One region of the Staphylococcus dromedarii genome, then DNA from elsewhere that is predicted to be linked to it. Evidence: riboswitches for the same ligand, from Rfam matches in the RefSeq annotation. Region 1 holds a riboswitch; the other holds the start of a gene.
The links. A riboswitch is a leader RNA that binds a small molecule or an ion and turns the genes downstream of it on or off. The one in region 1 is predicted to bind FMN.
Positions count from the first base shown of each region.

Region 2: another riboswitch for FMN. It lies ahead of MUA88_RS06010 (ECF transporter S component); the one in region 1 lies ahead of ribD (bifunctional diaminohydroxyphosphoribosylaminopyrimidine deaminase/5-amino-6-(5-phosphoribosylamino)uracil reductase RibD).

Region 1 covers NZ_CP094718.1:1,425,466-1,436,902, forward strand. Annotated here, with positions in the region: gene ribB (3,4-dihydroxy-2-butanone-4-phosphate synthase) at 1-369, opposite strand, end outside; gene MUA88_RS06945 (riboflavin synthase) at 399-1,028, opposite strand; gene ribD (bifunctional diaminohydroxyphosphoribosylaminopyrimidine deaminase/5-amino-6-(5-phosphoribosylamino)uracil reductase RibD) at 1,033-2,079, opposite strand; FMN riboswitch at 2,253-2,393, opposite strand; gene MUA88_RS06955 (FAD/NAD(P)-binding protein) at 2,888-4,375, opposite strand; gene sagB (peptidoglycan release complex glucosaminidase SagB) at 4,689-5,552, opposite strand; gene MUA88_RS06965 (hypothetical protein) at 5,727-5,948, opposite strand; gene MUA88_RS06970 (sigma-70 family RNA polymerase sigma factor) at 6,145-6,618, shown strand; gene MUA88_RS06975 (hypothetical protein) at 6,921-7,070, shown strand; gene MUA88_RS06980 (hypothetical protein) at 7,067-7,516, opposite strand; gene MUA88_RS06985 (transaldolase) at 7,623-8,333, opposite strand; gene MUA88_RS06990 (hypothetical protein) at 8,500-8,802, shown strand; gene crcB (fluoride efflux transporter CrcB) at 8,824-9,189, shown strand; gene MUA88_RS07000 (fluoride efflux transporter FluC) at 9,186-9,536, shown strand; gene MUA88_RS07005 (nuclease-related domain-containing protein) at 9,577-10,488, opposite strand; gene metK (methionine adenosyltransferase) at 10,677-11,437, opposite strand, start outside.
Region 2 covers NZ_CP094718.1:1,217,128-1,228,564, reverse strand. Annotated here, with positions in the region: gene MUA88_RS06030 (LysM peptidoglycan-binding domain-containing protein) at 1-24, opposite strand, end outside; gene MUA88_RS06025 (RecQ family ATP-dependent DNA helicase) at 185-1,558, opposite strand; gene MUA88_RS06020 (helix-turn-helix domain-containing protein) at 1,551-2,498, opposite strand; gene MUA88_RS06015 (ferredoxin) at 2,604-2,852, shown strand; gene MUA88_RS06010 (ECF transporter S component) at 2,951-3,502, opposite strand; FMN riboswitch at 3,572-3,756, opposite strand; gene MUA88_RS06005 (ATP-binding protein) at 3,907-5,646, opposite strand; gene MUA88_RS06000 (response regulator) at 5,630-6,355, opposite strand; gene MUA88_RS05995 (pseudouridine synthase) at 6,771-7,511, opposite strand; gene scpB (SMC-Scp complex subunit ScpB) at 7,504-8,055, opposite strand; gene MUA88_RS05985 (segregation and condensation protein A) at 8,039-8,773, opposite strand; gene MUA88_RS05980 (DUF309 domain-containing protein) at 8,866-9,369, shown strand; gene xerD (site-specific tyrosine recombinase XerD) at 9,451-10,338, opposite strand; gene fur (ferric iron uptake transcriptional regulator) at 10,365-10,823, opposite strand; gene MUA88_RS05965 (NUDIX domain-containing protein) at 10,920-11,437, opposite strand, start outside.

The sequences.
Region 1 (11,437 bases):
CGGACGGTTAAACGTTGCCGACGTTGAATTTTCATCAATTAACGCTCTTACAGTATGTGTACGCTCAAATGCACTGATACCTGTCGTTGATGCCACATGGTCAATGCTTACTGTAAATGCGGTAGAATGTGGATCCGTATTATTTTGTACCATTGGATCGATACCCACTTGTTCTGCAATCGACCGATCAATTGGGGTACAAATAAGACCACGGCCATAACGTGCCATAAAATTAATCGTGTCGTCATTCATCCATTCAGTAATAGCGAGTAAGTCACCTTCATTTTCTCTATCATCATCATCACATACAATAATCGATTCACCTTTTTTTAAAGCAATCAATGCGTCTTCTATTTTATCAAATTGCATAATATGTCCTCCTTGGATTCTCTATGCTGTTAAAAACCTGCACGTAATAAGCTATCCATTGATACACCGTTATTTTGACGAGTAATATTTTCAACATATTTAAATAACATATCTGTTTCTAAATGTACGGGATCTCCTTGTCGTTTCATTGACAAAATGGTTGCCTTTCGTGTCTCCGGTATTAAATGAATATCAAAACTTGTTGTTCCTTTTTTGAATACTGTTAAGCTAACACCATCTACAGCAATAGCGCCTTGTGGTATCATCTGCTTCAAAATATGATCCGGTGCTTTAATCGTATAGATCCATTCATTTTGAGATTGCTTAATATTCAGGATTGTCCCTTTGTCATCAACATGTCCTTGTACAAAATGGCCCCCTAAACGACCTGTCGCTAATAAAGCACGTTCAAGATTGACCGGTTGACCTGTGGACAGTGTCCCTAAATATGTTTTATTTTCAGTACCTGTTATGACTTGAACTGTAAACGATGTAGCATCAAATCTTACAACGGTTAAACAAGTACCATTGACACTTATAGAATCACCAATATGCATATCACTTAATATTTTCTCGCATTGAATTGTTAGTTCAGTTGTGGGGTTTTGCTTTTTGATTGATTGAATGGTTCCAATTTCTTCAACGATACCTGTAAACATGACATCATTTCCTTTTCATTTGTAATTTCATGTCAGTATCTATCATTTCAGAATGGACAATTTCAAAATTTGTAAGTTGGTCAAGTGGTGTCACACCATCTGTTTGAAAATATTGGTATTTCCCTCGACCACCTATTATTTTCGGGGCTAAATAAAGGATGAAGGTTGAAATAAATTCAGAAGCTAAAAATTGTGAAGTCAGCTTTGGCCCAGCTTCAACTAATACACGACCAAAACCTCTTTTATATAAATCTTGTAATACACTCTTTACGTCAGTTGTTGGTAGATAAATAATTTGGACATGTGCTAAAGATGTCGTCAATGCACGATTATCTGTATAAATATAGACAGGTGCAAGTTGATCATGAAATATTGCGGCATCCCAGTTAATATGACCAGAATGCGTCATGATAATACGTGCAGGATGACGTCCTTCAGGGATACGTACTGTGAGACTCGGATTATCCGCTTCTAATGTTCCGTTTCCAGTAATAATTGCATCGTGCATATGCCGTAATTGAAAGACATCTTCTTTCACAGCTTTAGACGTAATCCACTGGCTTTCTTGATCATCCGTTGCTTGTTTGCCATCCATACTTGCACTGACTTTCACAGTGACAATAGGGACTTCAGATGTCTTAGATGCAAAAAATGGTGCATATAAGTCTTCGGCAAGTGGGTGTGGCACATATTGCACCTCGATCCCTTTTTCTGACATCATCTCATGTCCTGTTGCTGGAAGTGTGATATCTCTCGCAGCATAAACAACTTTTTGTATGCCTGTTTCGATAATCTTTTGCGCACAGGGTGGTGTTGCACCAAAGTGTGAACATGGTTCTAATGAAACATAAATTGTTGCACCACTCACATTTTGTTCACCCGCCATATCAATTGCTTGAATTTCAGCATGCTTGTCACCTTTTTGAAGATGCGCACCCATGCCAATAATACGACCATCTTTTACGACAACAGCACCTACTGGTGGATTAACACCTGTTTGTCCTTCTACCATTTCAGCTAAACGAATTGCATGTTCTAAATAGTTATTTATTTGGATCACCTCAAATCTAAACAAAAAACCACCCGATTGTTGGTTTCGAGTGGTTGGTTTTATCTTATACTGCTTAAAGTACAAAGCAGATAAATTCAGTAATTTTTCCATCACAAAATAAGCAATAGCTTTATGTTATTTTACACAAAGTATAGCATGTCATGGTCTACTGATTATTCTTCCTCCCATCCAGACTTTTACTGTCGGCTCTAGATTCTCACTAGATCAGCCATAGTCAACGTATCATCGTTCACTACAGGTCGCAGGCTTAAATTACTGCCGGTTGGGATTTCCACCCAGCCCCGAAAGAATATCATTATGAAATTGTTTGAGATTCAAGATACGACACAGTGGTTATTAAAATCAATGTTTTCTTACACTTACGATATGTATCAAACAAAGCGTGAAATGTATTCAACATGGCCACTGTTCGAATATAGCTTAACGCATTTTAAGAATCTTGACAATCGATTTGCAACTAAATTTTATAATATAGAGGTAGTAAGAAAAGCGTTTAGAATTTGAGCAGTATCGAAGCAATGAAGTAAAATCGTTTTTTGATTTTGTCTCATTGCAACATTCTGACGAGAATGCTATTTGTCAAATACTGATATCATGAGGTTGTAAGTGGTGCGCTTTGGGCTTAAGCGGAACACAAGCCATTTTTTTTAATAAATTGTGGTGTTCTGTCGAAAATCTTGCGCCTTGAACAGCGACACCACAAAGTTGAAAAAAGAATATTTGGGATTCTATTGAATATTCTGCTCCTTAAATACTGACATTTATTCACTATAATAGCCATAAACGTTTATACCGTTTCTTGGCATTGTTCTAATTCTGAATAAAGCTGTTTCACGCTATTGACTACTTGTTGTACAATCATTGTAACCCCATTACGTTCAAAATTAACACCATTTGTCATTTGTCCAAATGCACGTAGATTTGATAAAGTTCCATATCTTGGGCTAATTACTTCATTTGTTTCTGGCACAATTTGAATCCCTCCTGTTGGATGTGCTTGCACAATATGCTTATCTGCCATATCAAGTAACAATCCATCTGACGCATCCAATTGATCCAGTTTTGTTTTCGGCCCTGTCGCATTGATGACAACATCTACAACTGTATTATGCTGTTTATCTTCAAATGCTAATTGATATCTTCCGTCTATATTTTCTACTTTTTCTAAACCCGAATAAATTTTAAGCTTTTTATTCTCTATTGCTTCTATAATAAACTGCGCTGTATCTCTCGGCATGGGATTCATATTTTCTTTGAAGTAGTGATGATATCGATCTAGAAATAACATCTGATCCTCATAGGTGAAACTATTCCAAATCCAGTTCATATTGTCTTTCAGCGTCATCAAAAAGCTTTGTAAGCGGCCTAATGATTCGGCGTGAGACAAATCATAACTTAAGTCTTCTACAACATCCCCTGTTCTGCGATCCAGTAAAGATGAGAGTGGAATATCTAATAATTCACATTCCTGATGAACGAGTTCGATGGCCTTTTGTAAGGGAACGACACCCATATTTTCTGATTTTATTTCATCAAATGCTGATTTAGTTAAAAATTGTAATGTAATAGGCACCATTTCTCCCCGAACGCTTGGTAACTTTCCACCTCTACTTGCTAGTGTTAGCGATTGATTATGATGATTTAACACATATCGAATGACATCTAAACTGGCAAGACCTGTTCCAATCACAGCAACTTTATCGTGTTCTGATACTTCATCTAATGTGTGGTTGGCTGGATAGGGTTCATGGATATAACGTGGTAATCCTTTTAACTGATATGGATCATGATATGATAGCGTTCCAATTGTAAGAAAAACATAATCATATGTAGCTGTAAACTTATCTTTTTGTCCTGCACTGACAATGATCTTTTTAGCATGAATATGTCTCGATTGCTCAACAATACCGATTTTTGTCACTTCATGAGGAATCACACGAATATTATTATAATGATTGATATATTTATCTAAGTAACTCTTCATATAATGACCAAATACAAAACGTGGTAAATATTCTGCATCATCATAGTCAAAATCCTTCTGCGTATCATACCACTCATGAAATTCTTTTATGTTATCTATATTGAGTGACAACATATCTGCTGGTACATTAATCAGTAAATCATCGCTATCATTTTGGAACGGTTCCCCTTGTCCCATATTTTTTGTATTATCAAAGATGTCAATTTCCAATTGCTCAAATTTTTCGTTTTTGACAAGTTGTCTCAAAACACTGACACCTGCCGTGCCCATCCCAATAATTGCTACTTTCATATTTCATCACCTTCAAAATTTCATTTCATTCATTTATACCCTAATTCAAACAAAATTGTACATAACCTTTTAAATTTATTCCTTCAATATGATCATATTTGTTGTCATGTTATAATGATTAAAAGGACATCTATAAAACTTTAACCTCTATATGATTCAAACAAATTTAAACTTAAAAATCTAAACTGCGAGGTGTTTTCATGTTTAAATTTTTAATGAAAGTTGCAATTTCAACAGTCATTCTTTTTTTCACACTCGGACGTAAAAACAAAGCACAATAAAGCGTTAGTCGCTCTATTGTGCTTTGTTTATGTTAATAATTTTTTCCATCTTGATGTTTCGTATCGCCTTTATAAACATACCAGTTAAAATATTTACCTTCTGTTTTTAAATCTTTATAGAAATCAGCGATAATCGTTGCATTACTTTTTGCCCAATTGATATCTGTGGCATATTGATGTTCCCCAGGATCTTTAGGATTCCATCTCATACTATATAATGTATTTTGATCTTCATGCGATAAGTAATGGTCATGAATAAACTTCGCACCACCATCAATAGCCTTTTCAGGTGTATCCCAACCTTGTTTCTTGGCGTACTCTGCACCTGTCTTAATTGGGTCTTCATCTAAAGCACCCACACCATAAAAGTTGTAGTACTTTTTACCATCAATTTCAACACCATTAGATAATTCTGATACAACAGAACCTGTTTCTAAAAGTGCATGTGAAATGAGATAAATCTCATTCACATGTTGCTTTTTCGCGGCTTTAATAAAGTCATCTGTATGATTTAATAATGTTGGATGTTCATAAAGCATACGTTTTATTCTGTTTTTATCAATCCCTTGATATTTTGATAAATCTAGGAATTGATATTTTTGACGCTCATCATCCATAAATACTGAACTATCCATTGCATCTTTTATCTCAGCATCTGACGCATCACGCCAGTTTGTATTATCTTTATTTGATACTTGTTGACTTGTGTAATTATTAATCTGTTTTTTTGCGGCTTCTTCTAATGTTACATTTAATGTTTCCACTGATTCGACTTGGTCAACTGATTCAAAGAAAATCTGATCCTTTATCATATTGAAAAAAGTATAAGCTGCTAAAACAGTGATAACCAAAAGCCCCACAATCACAATGATTGAACTTTTGTTATGTTGCTTCATCGACACACCTCTTCAGAATGTACTTATAATGATTTCACACTCGAACTCAAATTTTACCATTATCTTATATTTTTCACAATTCTATTTAAGTGATGTTACAGATAAATAAAAGAACAGTAATATCTATGTAACTTTATGCATACACTGTTCTATAGGATAACGGTTTTTTGTAAATTACAATGGTCGTTGATAATCCATTAGAATATAACTCATCGCTTGTGAACGGCTTTTATAATAATACTTTGTCAAATCAACAGTACCTTCTACATCCCCATCACGGTACATCATTTCTCGTTGAATGTTATTGATCATAATAAAATCTGCATTATCACGAATCTTATCTAAATCTTCGTTGCGTGCAAAAAAGTGTACTAAGTTGAAATGTTCGTAATCCATTACGATTCCCCCATCAATTGATATATTAAAAATAACAAATTCATTTGAAATGCATCATTTCTTACCATTTTACGCTTATTTATTGGTAATAATCAATGTTTAAAACATAAAATACCATATATCAACATATGCAACAATCTTGAACTTATGATAGAAATACTGTGACCGGTCAAAAAGATGGAAGGAGACTCACTTTATGAACTTTAATGACACTTTCGAACGCTATCACAAGTATATTCACTACTTGCTACATTCTTTTCATATTCGCTATCATTATGATGAATTTTATCAACTTTTACTGATAAAATTATGGGAACTACATGTCTCTTTTGACGCCTCACGAGATACAAAATTTCATTCTTATATCACTTATCGCCTCAGATATTATCTGATTGACCTCTTACGACAATCCAATCGTTCTCCTCAAATAGAATCATTAGATACCGCAGACATACCACTTCAAAAAACACATGATAACGACTTATTATTTTCCATTCAGCAATGGGCATTAAAACTCCCTTATACACATCGTCACTGGCTTTTACTTTACTTACGTGGCTATACTCAAGTAGAAATAGCAGCACGGTTAAATCGTTCAACCTCATCTATTAAAAACTATAAAAAAGCGACCCTCAAAGCTTTACGACAATCTTACTTTACCGAATACTAGGAGGATACACTGTGCATTCATATTCAAATATGGCTTTTGAATCATTGCTTTATATTAAAACATCACAACATTCAAATCAAAATCTAGATTTATATTTTTTAACGCATCAAACACATACGTCTATAACACTTTCTAAACTAATAAAACACATTTTAAAATCTCACAATAAGCACGGTTACACTCAAAAAGAACTCATACATCAACATCTAGGGACACATCATCTCACGCCAATATACATTTCCCCACGCCTTATTTTATGTCCTTTACAATCACATCGTGCGCCCATCCAATATATCATCAATATGCCCCGTGTAGTAGGCATGACTTCACAACAATCTGAAACAATCATTGTATTTAAACACAACCATCGCATTACCGTTCCTTATCCAATAGCTGTATGTTTAAAACAATGGAAAGCTGCTCAAATCCTCTCACAACTATCAGATATTTAGTTTACCTTATTATATTTATATTCAACTAAACGCTTCGTAAAGAATGCATTTGCTACCTTCATCATGACTATGGCACCTACCATTAATAATACACCACCTAATAATGCAGCAATAACTGTCAATGTTGAAAGTGATACTTGTGGATTAATAAAGTAATTTGCCGCATTTAAACTTAGCAACATACCTGTAATTAAAACACCTAGTAAAAGGATGTTTGTAATAAACAGTCCTAATAAGGTCATGAATAAATGACTAGAATCGACAACTTTATCCTTAAAGACATGTTCTTTTAAATAAAAACTCGCAAATCTCCCAGGTGTTTTAAATTTGTTTTGAATATCAGCAATATGTTCTTCACTCAGTAATTCAGCAAGTTTTGATTTCTCTTTGCGATTCAAGTACCATAATTGCTTTTCCACTTTATATTTATATATCTTATGTTCCATTTCTTACTCCTTGTCTCTATTCTTTAAAGTCAATCATCACATAAAAAAACGGGAGCGACAAGTACCAATTTGATATTTCATAGGTACACGTCGTTCCCATTTCAATTTATAAAATACTTAAACCAGACGCTTGAATATCTTTCGCAAATCCTTTAACCGTATCAACAGATAATGATTCAATATCACGACCGATATTCGAAACTTTTTTCACGACATCAGCTGGACAAGTAATAATGTCTGCACCGATTTCGTCTGCTTGAATGACATTAAATAACTCACGGCAGCTTGCCCATAATAATTGCACGCCTTTTTTGCTGTGCGTGATGCGAACTGACTCTTTCATAAGTGGTAGAGGATCAACACCTGTATCTGCAATACGTCCTGCGAATACAGAGACATATGTTTCAACACCCTCTGTAACTGCATCTGTAATCGCTTGTACTTGTTCGATTGTATAAACTGCAGTGACATTTAATTTAACACCTTGTGCTGATAACTTTTCAATCAATGGTAACATCGATTCACCTTTTGTGTTAACAATTGGAATTTTAACAAAAATATTTTCACCAAATTGCTGAATCACTTTAGCTTCTTTTTCCATTGTTTCCATATCGTCACCGAAAACTTCGAATGAAATTGAAGCATCTGGAATTGCTTTGACAACATCTTGTGCGAAGGCAGTATAATCTTTAACCCCTGCTTTAGCCATTAAACTCGGGTTCGTTGTGAATCCGTCTACTTCTTTATTCTGATATGCTTGTTTCATCTGTTCGATGTCTGCACCATCAGCAAATACTTGTACTTTTAATTCAGTCATAAATTTGCCTCCTAATGATTGATACATTTTATTTATTTTAGTTATAACATTTTACCTCATTAAAAGCTATTTTTAAGCTTTAATTAAATAATAAAAATACGCTAAACCTTTATTCTTAGTTCATAAATATGCTATTATTACAAGCGATCATAAAGGAGGCAGTCACATGTCTAAATCGAAAAAATATTTCTACTTAACCATATTATTAATATTAGCAAGCTTTTATTTTAATGCTCAGAATCCTATTTTAAATCATCATTTTGACTCAATTATTAAAATTATTATTGTGAGCAGTGTCATTAATGCACTGATTCTTATCTTCGCCATTCGCTTTGCTGATAAATCCATTAAACATTTACCTGAAAAGAGAAGTTGGATTCATCGTGCAGCAAAATTTCTTCCATGGCTGCTTCTTATTGTACTATTGATTCATTTAATTGCTGCAATCCATACATTTGGCATTATTTAATAAGGAATGAGGCAGAGATTCTTGAAATATTTTATGATATTTATCGGTGGTAGTTTTGGGGCCTTGTTGAGATATACTTTATCTTTTTTGCCACAAATGTACTCACTTCCAATCGGTACATTTGTAGCTAATTTATTAGGCGCCTTTTTAATGGGCTTTTTCACTGCAACAACATTGCGACTTCTCACAACGCATCCGCACATAAAAAAAGGACTAACAACTGGTTTCATCGGGGCGCTGACAACATTTTCAACTTTCCAATATGAATTGATACAACTATTTGATACACAATCATGGGTAATACTCATTTTCTATGGATTGTTGAGTTATATCGGTGGCCTGATAAGTTGCTTTTGGGGATATCGTTTAGGAGTGGCAGCATCATGACAATACTTCTAATACTGCTAGGTGGTGGTATGGGTGCTACCTTGCGTGCCATGCTAACTGATATAATTAACCATTATGTGAAAACACCATTCCCTGTCGCAACAAGTTTAATTAATTTGTTAGGAAGTTGTCTTATTGGATTTCTAGGTGGTGTGTTCATCACCACAATGCCGTTATACAGTTTATTTATTACTGGTATTTTAGGAGGATTCACAACATTTTCTACTTTCCAACTTGATCTTGTTCAGCAACTCAAAAAGCGTCAATGGATACAATTTGGCTGTTATAGCCTCTTACAATTTTTCGGTTGTTTTATTAGCTGCTATATTGGAACACAAATATTATAAAAAACCTGCATGCCTTAAAATTGGCATACAGGTTTTTTGATTAATTATAAGATTCAATTTCATCCATAATTGCTTGCAAATCATTCACATCATATTGAATACGACCATGGAATACATATTTGTTAAAGAATTCATTCAGTTGTTCAGGTCCAACAAGTACCTTTGTTTTACTTTGTGGTGCATAACTTGATAATGTCACATCACCATCATGTTTTGGGTTGAAGTATAAAATCGGTGTTGGTGTATATTTATCATTAAGTTGATGTTGTAACTTAGCCGCCACCGCTTCAAGGCGTTCAATATGCTTAGAATAATCAACGATAGAAAGTTGATGTGCTTGATCATCACTTTCATCCAATACAATCGTTTGAGATGTCGTTTCGTCTAATTGCAGTGTTTTGAAAACTTGTGCCATCATTGGGTTTTCTTCAAACTGATTGCGCGTCACACCTTGATAGACATGCCCTTTTAACAATTGAGAATCGATGATATACAATCCCGTACGTGTAAGGACTAAATGACTAATACGTGTAATATCATTCAAATCATCAGTTGGCATAAAAATGTTGGCCATGATGTGCATATCTTCTGGTCGAATACGTTTCTCTTTGACTAAACGTTCACGAATACCTAATAAACGCATATCTGTAACATATTCACTACTATTGTTTGAAAATAACTTCAACGCATCGATTTCTCTGTTTTTAGAAGAAACCATTGTTTGGTAATCTTCTTTATGTTGCGTTTCTGCTTTTTTCTTTTCAATACGAATTTTTTCTAACTCTTCTTCATGTGACTTTGTTAACTGTTCTTCTTTTTCTTTGTATTGTGTTTCATATCTTTCCTGTGCTTTCTTTTTTCGATTAAGCGCAATCAAGAATAAAATAAAACATATGATTGCAATACCTACAGCAACAAATAAGCCTATTTCCATCGGGCCAAACTGTGTCATATTTAAAATCCTTTCTTTTATTTACATTTATACGTTGATTGCGGTAAAAACACTAAAGATTTTAGCAGAACCAAACTGCTCGCAAAATTACTATATTATTTTCATAGAGATCGTTTCAGTTCTACCGAAACCCTTACCTTTGAACACCATTAATCTGTATCTTTAAATATACATCAATCATAAGTGATTTATTTAGCTGTTTGTGCATGAACAGCTTCTTTTAATACACCCACTTTATCCGTGTTCTCCCATGGTAACTCAACATCTGTACGACCAAAATGTCCATATGCAGCAGTCTGTTTATAGATAGGACGTTGTAAGTCTAGCATTTGAATAATACCCGCTGGTCTCAAATCAAAGTGTTCACTTACTGCTTGAATTAACGCTTCTTCTGGGACTGTTCCTGTTCCAAATGTGTCAATGGCGATAGAAACTGGTTGTGCGACACCAATTGCATACGCTAACTGTACCTCGCATTTTTCAGCAAATCCTGCTGCAACAATATTTTTGGCAACATAACGTGCAGCATACGCTGCAGAACGGTCTACTTTTGTAGGATCCTTACCAGAGAATGCACCTCCACCGTGACGTGCATAACCACCGTACGTATCAACAATTATTTTTCTTCCAGTTAATCCTGCATCACCTTGTGGTCCACCAATCACAAATCGGCCAGTAGGATTAATGAAGAATTTTGTTTTATCATCTAATAATGCTTCAGGTACGATTGGATAAATTACATGTTCCTTAATGTCACGTTGAATTTGTTCAAGTTCAACTTCTTCATGGTGTTGTGAAGAAATAACAATCGTATCAATACGTTTGGGTTGATCATTTTCATCGTATTCAACCGTCACTTGAACTTTACCGTCTGGACGTAAGTAATCCAATGTTCCATCTTTTCTAACATCAGTGAGACGTTTTGCTAATTTATGTGATAAGTCAATTG
Region 2 (11,437 bases), 210 kb from region 1:
ATCTTTAAAATTATCTTTTGACACTTTTTTCATCCTTTCTTTTACGCTACAAATACGTGATAACTTACTTTAGAACTAAGTGTTTAGAATGTGCGCATTTCCTTCATTCAATCTTATTTTCATTATACTTCTTAAATAGATTATAGCGTGTTTAAAATTGTGGTGTAAAGCATTCCGGGGTTGTTTAGAACAAACTTTCTAATTTTTCTTTATAAGTAAATTTTCTAAGTACTTTTTTTCTATTTTTTTCATAAATTGTATGGGTGATGCCACAAATATCACAACAATTATCTTTTGTTAATACTGTCATACCAAAATAATTCATAAGTAGTTTCCGGCGACAAGAACCTGTATGAGCATATTTCAACATAAATTGAAGTGCGATTGACTTTTGTTGGAAATTTTGTCGGAATATCTCGTGGAGCTTTGTGTTTGAATATTGTTGTGTTAACAGCATAAGAATGTCATGTTTTTCATGATCAATCAGTGTTCCAGCTTCAAATAATTGAATATCTTCTTCTGTGATGGTATTTGCCAAAGAAAGTGTTTCAAGTAAATATTGATCATCTGGTTGATAGAGTGCAATCGCTTGGCTCTGTTGCCCATCACGACCTGCACGACCTATTTCTTGTAGATAACTAGAAGGACTATTAGATAAATGAAAATGGATAACGGTCCGAATATCAGGTTTATTAACACCCATTCCAAAGGCACTTGTTGCAACAATAATACGTATATCATTATTTAAAAATTGTTGCTGAACCGTATATCGCTCTTCATAACTCAAGTCCGCATGATAAATTCCGGTTAGATATCCCGATGCATATATCTGTTCAGCAATATCTACACATACCTTTTTTGACGAAACGTATATGATTGTTGGTCCGGAAGTTGCAATGGTTTCTAAAACCCAATCGATTTTTTCTTGATAACTTTCCATATGTTTAACAGCTAAAGATATATTTGGGCGATCCATTTCAGATTGTAATAACTTAAAAGATCTTTTCGTGACAAATTCGATATCGGCTTGTAAATGTTTCGTGGCTGTCGCTGTCAAAGCTAATATAGGGATATACTGATATAAATCAGTTACCTTTCGAATGAGTGCATAGTGAGGACGGAAGTCAAATCCCCACTCAGATAAACAATGAACTTCATCGAGTACAATGAGTCCTAATTGTATATTTTGAAAACGTGATAAATGATGTGGTTGTAATATGAATTCAGGACTTACAAATATAAATAAAGCATCATCAAGTTGTTGATATGCCATACGTCGTTCATCTGAAGACATCCCTGAATGAATTGCAACGACACGACGTTCCCCTTTCATTTTCATTTGCATTACTTGATCATCCATTAACGATATTAATGGAGAAATAATTAATGTTGTTTGTTGTTTAATGTATGTTGGGAGCTGATAACATAAACTTTTACCACTACCTGTGGGTAATATTCCCAATGCGTTATGACCTTCTAAAATACTTTGGATAAGTGATTCTTGTCCTTCTCTGAACTGTGAAAAACCGAAATACTGTTTTAATGCAGCTTTAAGCATGTAATGCTCCTTTCGATAAACCAACTATTGCAAGTTTAATTTCAAAGTAGCTCATCTGATCAAAATGTTCTTTATAAAAACGGAGCCGTTGATAAGGTTGTTGTTGATAGAAAATTAAAAATGATTCTATATCATCTGTTAAAAAATCTTCATATTTTGTCAAATGGCCACGCATAAATAATTCTAAAATATGATCATGTATCGTATTTTCGGTGAGATGTATACGGTTTGCAATTTGCGTGACAGTCAGTCCTTGGAAAAGGAAAGACTCTGTTCGTGCTAATGTATGACTAAGTGAATATGATGATAAACAATGGTGTAAAATAGGAAAAAGTTCTTTATCTGACAATAATTCATATATGTACATAAGGTCTTGATAATAAAATTTAAAAACAGTGTCATGATCTATTTTATTAATCTGTGCCACTTGCTGCATGGTATACATGGTTTCATCATAACCTGTTAAAAAGTAGTGTACGATACTTTGAGAATGTTTTTTGTTTAATTGGTCAAAAAGTTCATGGATTTCAAGCTTTACTGTTTCTTCTCTTTGTTGCTTTTTAATGTATAAATATATATAACGCACTCTCTGATGAATGTCGGTTTGTGATGTTAATGGTATAAACTGCATCTCTTGATGTTGTGCCTGTGATAGTGTTTGAATCAGCAGTTGCAATGTTATAAAAGAATGTTGTAACATGGTGTATGTTACAGATGACGATGTGGGTAGTAATAAGTTCATATCGTGTTCTGATTCAGTGATATTTTCAAAATCTTTGAAGCTTAAATTTGGAATACTTCCAAAAAGGCTTAAGAGATTTAAAGAGGTTGCATCAAAAAAGGTTTGATGGGTCTTTTTACCTATGATAATATTATATATGCTTTTTTTATTTTTGTAGGGATGTGCATGTTGATATGCATAAGAAATGATTGATTTCATATAGATAACCTCATTAATAAAACGTATATATTGAAAAATAAACAAATCCAAACTACAATGAAATTATAATGCTAGTATGGCACTTTGAAAAGGGAGGCGAAAAAATTGGCTAAGTATACAATTGTTGATATGGATACTTGTATCGCATGTGGTGCTTGTGGTGCAGCTGCCCCGGACATCTATGACTATGATGATGAAGGAATTGCATATGTTATTTTAGATGATAACCAAGGCACAACGCCCGTACCAGAAGAACTATATGAAGACTTGGAGGACGCTTTTGAAGGCTGCCCTACTGACTCTATCAAAGTCGAAGAAGAGACTTTTGATGGCGATGCATTAAAGTTTGAATAACATAAGTTTAAGCGTATTGTACCTTACATTATGCTAAATTTAAATAGATAAGCAAACAAAGAGCGGTGATTTCCTCATCGCTCTTTGTTTGCTTATTTTTATATTTTAAGAACATTTTTAAGTCGTTTATAAAGTAATACGAATAATAATGAAACGACAATTCCTTTAATAATATTAAATGGAATAATTCCTGCTGTAATAATGACTTTCAAGTTTGTCGCAATGTCAGATAAGTTCATGATCATGCCATATAATGGTAAAAGTACAAAGTAATTCATAATACTTAATACAATTGTCATGACGATTGTCCCTGAAGCCAATCCAAGAATCATGCCACGTGTTGTTGGCTTTTGTCTATGAATATAATATGCAGTAAGTAGTAAACTACCTCCAGCCAGGAAGTTAGCTAATGGTCCCACTGGATCTCCAAGGTAGAAAAAGAAGTTTAATAAGTTTTTAATAAACTCAACTAGTAATCCGGCGATTGGACCTAAAGTAAATGTCGCAAGTAATGCAGGTACATCACTAAAATCAAGTGTTAAATACGGTGGTAAAAACGGTAATGGGAATTTGATAAACATCAAAATGACCGAAATACCACTCAGGATTCCCGTGATGATTAATCTTCTTGTTTGTTTGGTTTGTTGCATAATTCAAATGTCTCCTTTTCTGATTCTCATTCTTCTAGAATAGGAGGCATTTGCGCAGCACAAAGAAACCTCCATCTTCTCCCATCCAGACTTTAACTGTCGGCTCTAGAATTTCACTAGATCAAGAGATTGAGACAAAAGCATTTAGGATACTATTTATCAGTTTCCTGGTGCAAAATTTAATGTATCTCAACCCCGTCGCAGGCTTTAAATTTACTGCCGGTAGGGAATTACACCCAACCCCGAAGATGAATAAATCAATTATTTTATTTAGCATTATTTTACCTAATGAAATTAATAAATACAACAGTGTTGCTTACGCACTGCATAAAATAAAACCTCTCATCTATATGTTTAAATAAAGGTGTAAAATCATATAGACGAGAAGTTTAAATTTTAAGTGATTAACTATTTTTTGGGAGTTTGATTATAAAAGCAGTCCCTTTTCCTACTTCGCTTTTAACATCAATCGATCCGCGATGTGCTTCAATAATCATTCTTGTAATAAAGAGACCCAATCCAGTCCCTTGTTTACCTCTAGTACGGGCAGCATCTACTTTATAGAAACGTTCAAATACTTTATCTAAATGTTCTGGTGAGATACCGACACCTGTATCATGAATCGTTAAAACATGTTCTGTAGGTGTTTCCTTTGCATGAATCGCAATTGTGTCACCAGGACTTGTATAACGTGATGCATTATCTACAAGGTTTGTAAGTACTTGCTCCATACGGTCGAAGTCATAATGCCATTCATCTTTCATGACGCCATCTTGTTGAAAATCTAGCGTTAATGACAGTTCATTAGCAATTTGACGATATTTTGTTCCCATTTTATGGATGAGTTCAGACATCGGCCGTACTTCTTTCGTAATATTAACCCCTTCAGCATCAATTTTTGCGACATCTAACAACTCATTAACCAGACGACTCAATCTTTTAGATTCGTCTAATACGATTAAGAGAAATTCATGTATATCTTCAGGCTCTGTGACAATGCCATCAACAATTGACTCTGTATAGCCTTGGAGCAAAGATATCGGTGTGCGAAGTTCGTGCGATACACTCGCTATAAAGTCTTTTTTCATTTGCTCCATATGATGTTCTTTTGTCATATCACGAATAATTGCAACAAGGCCACTTTGCTTATTGGTTTGAATTTGATCAATATAACTCATGACAACAGCATAATGTTTTTGATTGATTTCATATTCCCGATATTCTGTTTGTTGGCTCTTGAAAGTATCATTGATTTGTTTTTCAAAAAGTAAAATATCATCTGAAGTCATTTCTCCAATCATATTATCAGCTAATTCGTTGGATAATATGGTTTCGCGTTGATGATTAATACCGAGCACTCCTTGTGCCATAGAATTGATTAAAGTATCTCTAATATTTTTAGACGTTGTAATATCATCAATATGATGTTGAATATTATGGCTCATTTGATTGAAGGCAATCGCTAGTTCACCTATTTCATCTTTTGTTTGCACATGTACCTGTTGATCATAATGACCTTTCGCAACTTCTTGTGCTTGTTCTTTAAATAATCTCAAAGGGTTTGTAATTCGTGATGATAAGAAGAATGCAAAAATCGTAGTAACAATTAAAAAGATGATTGCTGTAATTAAGATAATAATTGCTACCACATTGTTTGTATCTGATATACTTCTTAAATCTTCATAAATATAAATGACAGATTTTTGACCGTTATGATCAATAGTTGGATACCCCAGTAATAAATAGGTTTGTTTTTTATCATTCACCTTAATAGAAACATGTTTGATTTCTTTTTTTTGTGTCAGTTTGATATTATTAAGATCTTTATCTTGCTTAATAAACGCTAACATTTCTTTCTTTTCTTTGTCTTTTAAGAAAGCGTTGTTTGAATCTGGTAAAATGATAACCCCTTTATTACCTTCAAGCAGCATTTCACTATGATTGATGGCCAATTGACGATTTTTGCTTTTCTCAATAACCGTACTGATACTTTTGGCATCATTGTATAAGGATTCTTCAGTTTTTTGCGTGAAATAATATTGAATAAATGTGATTAAAGCAGCACTTAATAAAATTAAAACTGTCGTTACTATTAAAATAATAGTTAACCACAGTTTTACGACGACGCTATTTAGACGTTTCATCAGATTGTGAAACCTCAAATTTATATCCTACGCCCCATACCGTTTGAATCATTAATGCTGCTTCAGATGATACACGATTTAACTTTTCACGCAAACGTTTAACATGAGTATCAACAGTACGTAAATCCCCATAAAATTCATAATGCCAAACTTCTTTTAATAATTGTTCACGATCAAATACTTTATTCGGTGTTTTGGCAAGGAAAATTAATAATTCATATTCCTTAGGTGTTAGGTTAACAGGTGAGCCATCAGCTAACACTTTGTGCGCATCATTATCTATTGTAAGATGCTCAAATTCAATCATGTCACGCGCATGTGGTTCGTTTTGCTCTGCAGTTGCAGACTGTGTACGTCGCAACAATGCTTTCAAACGTAACACAACTTCACGTGGTGAGAAAGGTTTTACAATGTAATCATCAGCACCTGACTCAAATCCTTCAACACGATTATTTTCTTCACCTTTTGCTGTCAACATAATGATTGGTGTATCCTTTGTTTCGCGAAGGCGCGTTGCAACTTCAAGCCCATCCATCTCTGGTAACATTAAGTCTAACAAGATACACGCATAATCATATTTTGTTGCCAATTCAAATGCTTCACAGCCATTATCCGCTTCTGCGACCTCATACCCCTCTCGTTCAAGGAATAGCCTTAATAATTTTCTGATACGGTGTTCATCATCAACGACTAATATTTCCTTAGTCACAAGACATACCTCCCACTTATGTTACATAATAAAAAAGTCATTGCCTATTATACCATACTGTCAAGGGCTCTTGACAACCAAAAATAGCGATGTAAACCGCAGCAAAATCCACTTTTAGACACATCTTTTTAATTGGTTATTTTATAAAAATAATATTTTAATTACGATGCGGTAAATGTTCATATAATGTATTTCTATCTTATTAAGTTAGTGCATTTTTTAATAATGTGCAGTTTAGTGACGTTCATAAAAGCATTAAAAATTTATATCCATATATGATGTTAAAGCATATTTGATATAGCCCTTTGAAAGCATGATACATTTATTTATAATTCGTCATTGAAAGGCAGTGCTCATCTTTTATGCTCGATCTTCCAATTAAGGATTTTATAAATTATTTAATATTAAAAATAATTTATTGTGCACTGCTTTGCGCAAGTTGGCGTAATGTTTTCACTTCATGTGGTGATAACACACGACCCTCTCCTGCACCAAGCCCTTTCAAATCAAGTGGACCAAACGTCACACGAGATAATTTGTTCACTTTAAATCCAAAGTGTTCAAACATACGTCTTACTTGGCGGTTACGCCCTTCTGTAATGGTGATTTCAACAAGAGATGTATTTTTCTCTTTATTTTGTTTTTTCACTTTGACTTTTGCAGGTTGTGTTTTACCATCTTCTAATACAATGCCACGTTCTAATTCCTTCACTTGCTCTCTTAAAATATAGCCTTCAATTTTAGCGATATACGTTTTAGGAATTTTGTATTTTGGATGTGTCATAAGGTTCGTGAACTCACCATCATTTGTTAAAAGCAATAAGCCTGATGTATCATAGTCCAATCTTCCAACTGGGTAAATACGTGTTTCTAAGTCATCAAAGTAATCTGTTACCACTTTTCTACCGCGGTCATCAGAGACACTTGTAATCACTTGTGTAGGTTTATAAAATAAAATATATAATTTATCTTCTAGTTCTAAAGGAACCCCTTCTACGGATACTTCATCAGATGGGCGAACTTTTGTTCCTAGTTCCGTGACGGTTTCACCATTCACTTGAACTTTTCCTTCTTGAATCAATGTTTCTGCTTTTCGGCGTGATGTGTATCCACTATTTGCGATACGTTTTTGTAAACGTTCTAATTCTTTACTCATTTGTTGTTTGTCCTTTCTGATTAACAAGATTACTGAAAAACGATTCTATTTCTTCGGTTTCTTCATCTGTCGTTGGTAATTCTTCAATTTGTTTCAATCCAAATACATTTAAAAATAAATCTGTTGTGTAGAGTTGCTGACCTCTCACATCTGGATCCTGTTGTGGTTCTACCAAACCTTTTGCAATAAGTGTTTTAACAGGGCCATCCGATGCGATTCCGCGAATTAATTCAATATCACTACGCGTTACTGGCTGATTGTACGCAATAATGGCCAATACTTCCATGGCCGCTTGTGATAAGTTAGTAGACACCTTGTTTAAGATGAGAGACTCAATATAAGGTTCCATATCCTTTTGCGTTGTTAAAACATAGGTGTTTCCATATTTTTGAATCATTAACCCCGGCAATTCTAAAGCACTTAATGCTTCATTGAGCGTTGCTTCATCTATATTTAACGAGGTTAATAGTTGTTCCGCTTCTATGCCATCTTCCCCAACTGTGTAGAGCAAAGCAGTAATTGCAGCATTAAGATTGTGTGCCATAGTTAACTCCTTTTGTAATTTCAATATTATGAAATGCCTCAATTTGTTGAAGCTGAATCACACCAGTTTTTGCCATCTCTAATAGTGCCAAAAAGTGTGTGACAACATGTTCAATCGACTCGTTGAACGTAAATAAATCAAAAAATGTAATCTTTTGTTGTTTGTCGAGTTGTTGGAAAATATGTGCCGTTGATTGTTGTATGGTAAAGGTTTCTTTTTGAATTTCTACACTTCTTGGTTTTTTAAGTGCAATTCGGTGCTTCATCTTTTGGTAAGCAACAATTAGCTTCGTTAGATCAATATGTGTTCCTTCAGGTATTCGTTCGTTTACCTCATATTTTGATAAATCAGTCGCTGTTTTGGTGTAGTAGTGACTACGTGCTTCTCTTTTCTCATTCAACATTTCTGCATATGCTTTATAGTTTTGATATTCGAGCAGTTTACCTACTAATGCCTCACGTGGATCTTCTTCCACCATCTCATCGGATGAATGTTCAGGAAGCAATAATTGACTTTTAATCATCAACAATTCTGAGGCCATGACCAAATATTCGCTTGCAACGTTGATATCCAATTGTTTCATGGCATGAACATACTGCATATATTGTTCTGTTAATGCATTCATGGGAATATCATAAATATCAATTTCAAATTGTTGAATTAAATGGAGCAATAAATCTAAAGGGCCATTAAAGGCATCTAATTTTACTTCATACATTTGAAAGCCTCTCTATTTTGCATGTTAGGTGCATCTTACCAAAAAATATTATAGCATGTTTACTAACAGGAATAAATTTAGGAGTGAATAAGATGCGAAATGCACTATTAGAATATTACTATCAATTTCATACACAACAGCATTATTTTCTATGTCATGACATTCTAGAAGAAGCATGGAAAGCGCAAGATCAATATGAAAAACAAGATTTTGTTGTGGGATTAATTTTATTTGCGACTGCATCTTATCATTACCGACGAGGAAATTTTAGAGGTGCGTTGCGTACGTATCGAAAAGCTGAAAATATTTTCAACCAATACTCAGATACTGTCATGACACAATTTGGTATAGATGGTATGGCATTTCGTCAACTGATAAAACAATTAATTTCTGATATCAACCTAGAAAAACTTTTTACACCGATTCGACTTCCGCTTTTGGATGACACGATTCAAACACTTACAGCACAATATCATGATTATACGGTGCGTAAGGATATTGTTAGTACACCAGATATTTTAGATCACCACCGTAATCGTGATCGTTCTTCAGTTATCCGTGCACGTGAAGTGGCGTATCAACTAAGGCACTCATAAAATAAAGAGAAAGACTAGTATTCGTCGGGAACAGATACCCCCTTGGAATACTAGTCTCTTTTTAATCTTTCCAACCTGAACTTAAGCGCGAGGATGGTAGGATTGATATATTTTTCTAATTTGTGTACTTGATACATGTGTATATAATTGGGTCGTTGAAATATCAGAATGACCTAACATTTCTTGAACAGCACGCAAGTCTGCCCCATTTTCTAATAAGTGTGTTGCAAATGAGTGCCTCAATGTATGCGGTGTTAAGCGTTTCGTTAATCCAGCTTTTAATCCAGCTTGTTTAATTATTTTCCAGACACCTTGTCTTGAAAGAGGTTTACCATGAAGATTAAGGAATAACGTATCCGTCACCGTTTTTTTCAATAACTTTGGACGTACTTCTTGTAAATAGTGAGTTAAAAATTGAATGACTGTTTCTCCCAGTGGAATAATACGTTCTTTATTCCCTTTACCAAATACTTTAACAAAGCCCATGACCAAATTAATGTCTTGTGTTTCTACAAAGATCAGTTCTGAAACACGCATGCCGGTTGCATAGAGTAACTCGAGCATCGTTCGGTTACGATAATCATTCAGTTTATTTAAATCAAAAGATGATAAGAGTTGGTCTACTTCATCAATGGACAAAACGTCTGGCAACTTACGTTCATATTTGGGTGTGGTAATTAAAACAGTTGGATCTTGAGAAGTATAGCGTTCTCTGAGTGCAAATTGATGAAAACTACGAATGGTTGAGGTAAAACGTGCAATGGATTTTGCCGAATGTCCTTCATCATGTTTTGCAGCAAAACATTGCTGTATCACATCACGCGTGACAAAATCCAGTTGCGCAATCTTTTGTGACTTTAAATATTCGATATACTGATTTAAATCACGTCTGTATGCCGCAATTGTATTTTTCGACAACCCTTTTTCAAGCTGTATAAACCGTAAATACTCATCACGAACCTCTTCCATACTATGACCTCAATTCTAATAGATTCCTATACTTCAGATCCTTTTCCTTCTTGTTGGCATGTTTTACAAATGCCATGGAAAGTTAAGCGATGATCTAAAATTTTAAATTCAAATTCATTTTCAACACGTTCTTCAACTTGTGGTAGCAAATCTTCATCAATTTCATCTACACGTCCACATTCCATACATACTAAATGATGATGGAAATGTTTAGACCCTTCTTTGCGGAGGTCAAAACGTGACACACCATCTCCAAAACTCACCTTGTCTACCACTTTAATATCTGCTAATAGTTCTAATGTACGGTAGACTGTTGCAAGTCCAATCTCTGGTGCTTTTTCTTTTACTTTTAAATAAACGTCTTCTGCACTGAGGTGGTCTGCCTCATTCTCGATAAGGACACGTACCGTTGCTTCACGTTGTGGTGTCAACTTATACGATGACTGCTGCAATTGCTGCTTTACGCGATTGAGTCGTTCTTCCACGGCAGCTTCACTCCTCTACTGATAATTAAAATTAGTATTGTTTATATGACTATAAAATACCAGTAAATGAGAAAAAAAGCAATTGATAATGTGCGACTATTTAGAATGATTATAAACTAATAATGCATATTGAAATGCAATTAAAGTCTTCGCATCATTGACGTTCCTATTTTTTACCGCTTCTTCCACCTCTGATAATGAATATTGAATAGGTTCAACAAACTCATCAGCATCTAAATTCATTTCCCCCTTTTCAATATCATCAGTAAAGTAAATAGAAATCAGTTCATTTGAAAATCCAGGTGTGCCATAGACATCTCCAATATGTTGAAGTGAATGAGCACGATAGCCTGTCTCCTCTTCTAATTCACGTTTTGCAGCGTCTTCTCGATCTTCTCCAGGTTCAAGCTTTCCGGCGGGTATTTCCAATAACATATGTTCTAAAGGTTTACGGTATTGATTGACAAGCAGTACTTTGCCTTCAGGTGTCATGGCACAGATCGCAACAGCTCCATTATGTTTGACAACTTCACGTGTTGCTGTTTCTCCATTTGGCAATGATACGAGGTGTTTTTCTACACGGATGATACGCCCTTCATAAATGGATTCTTTCT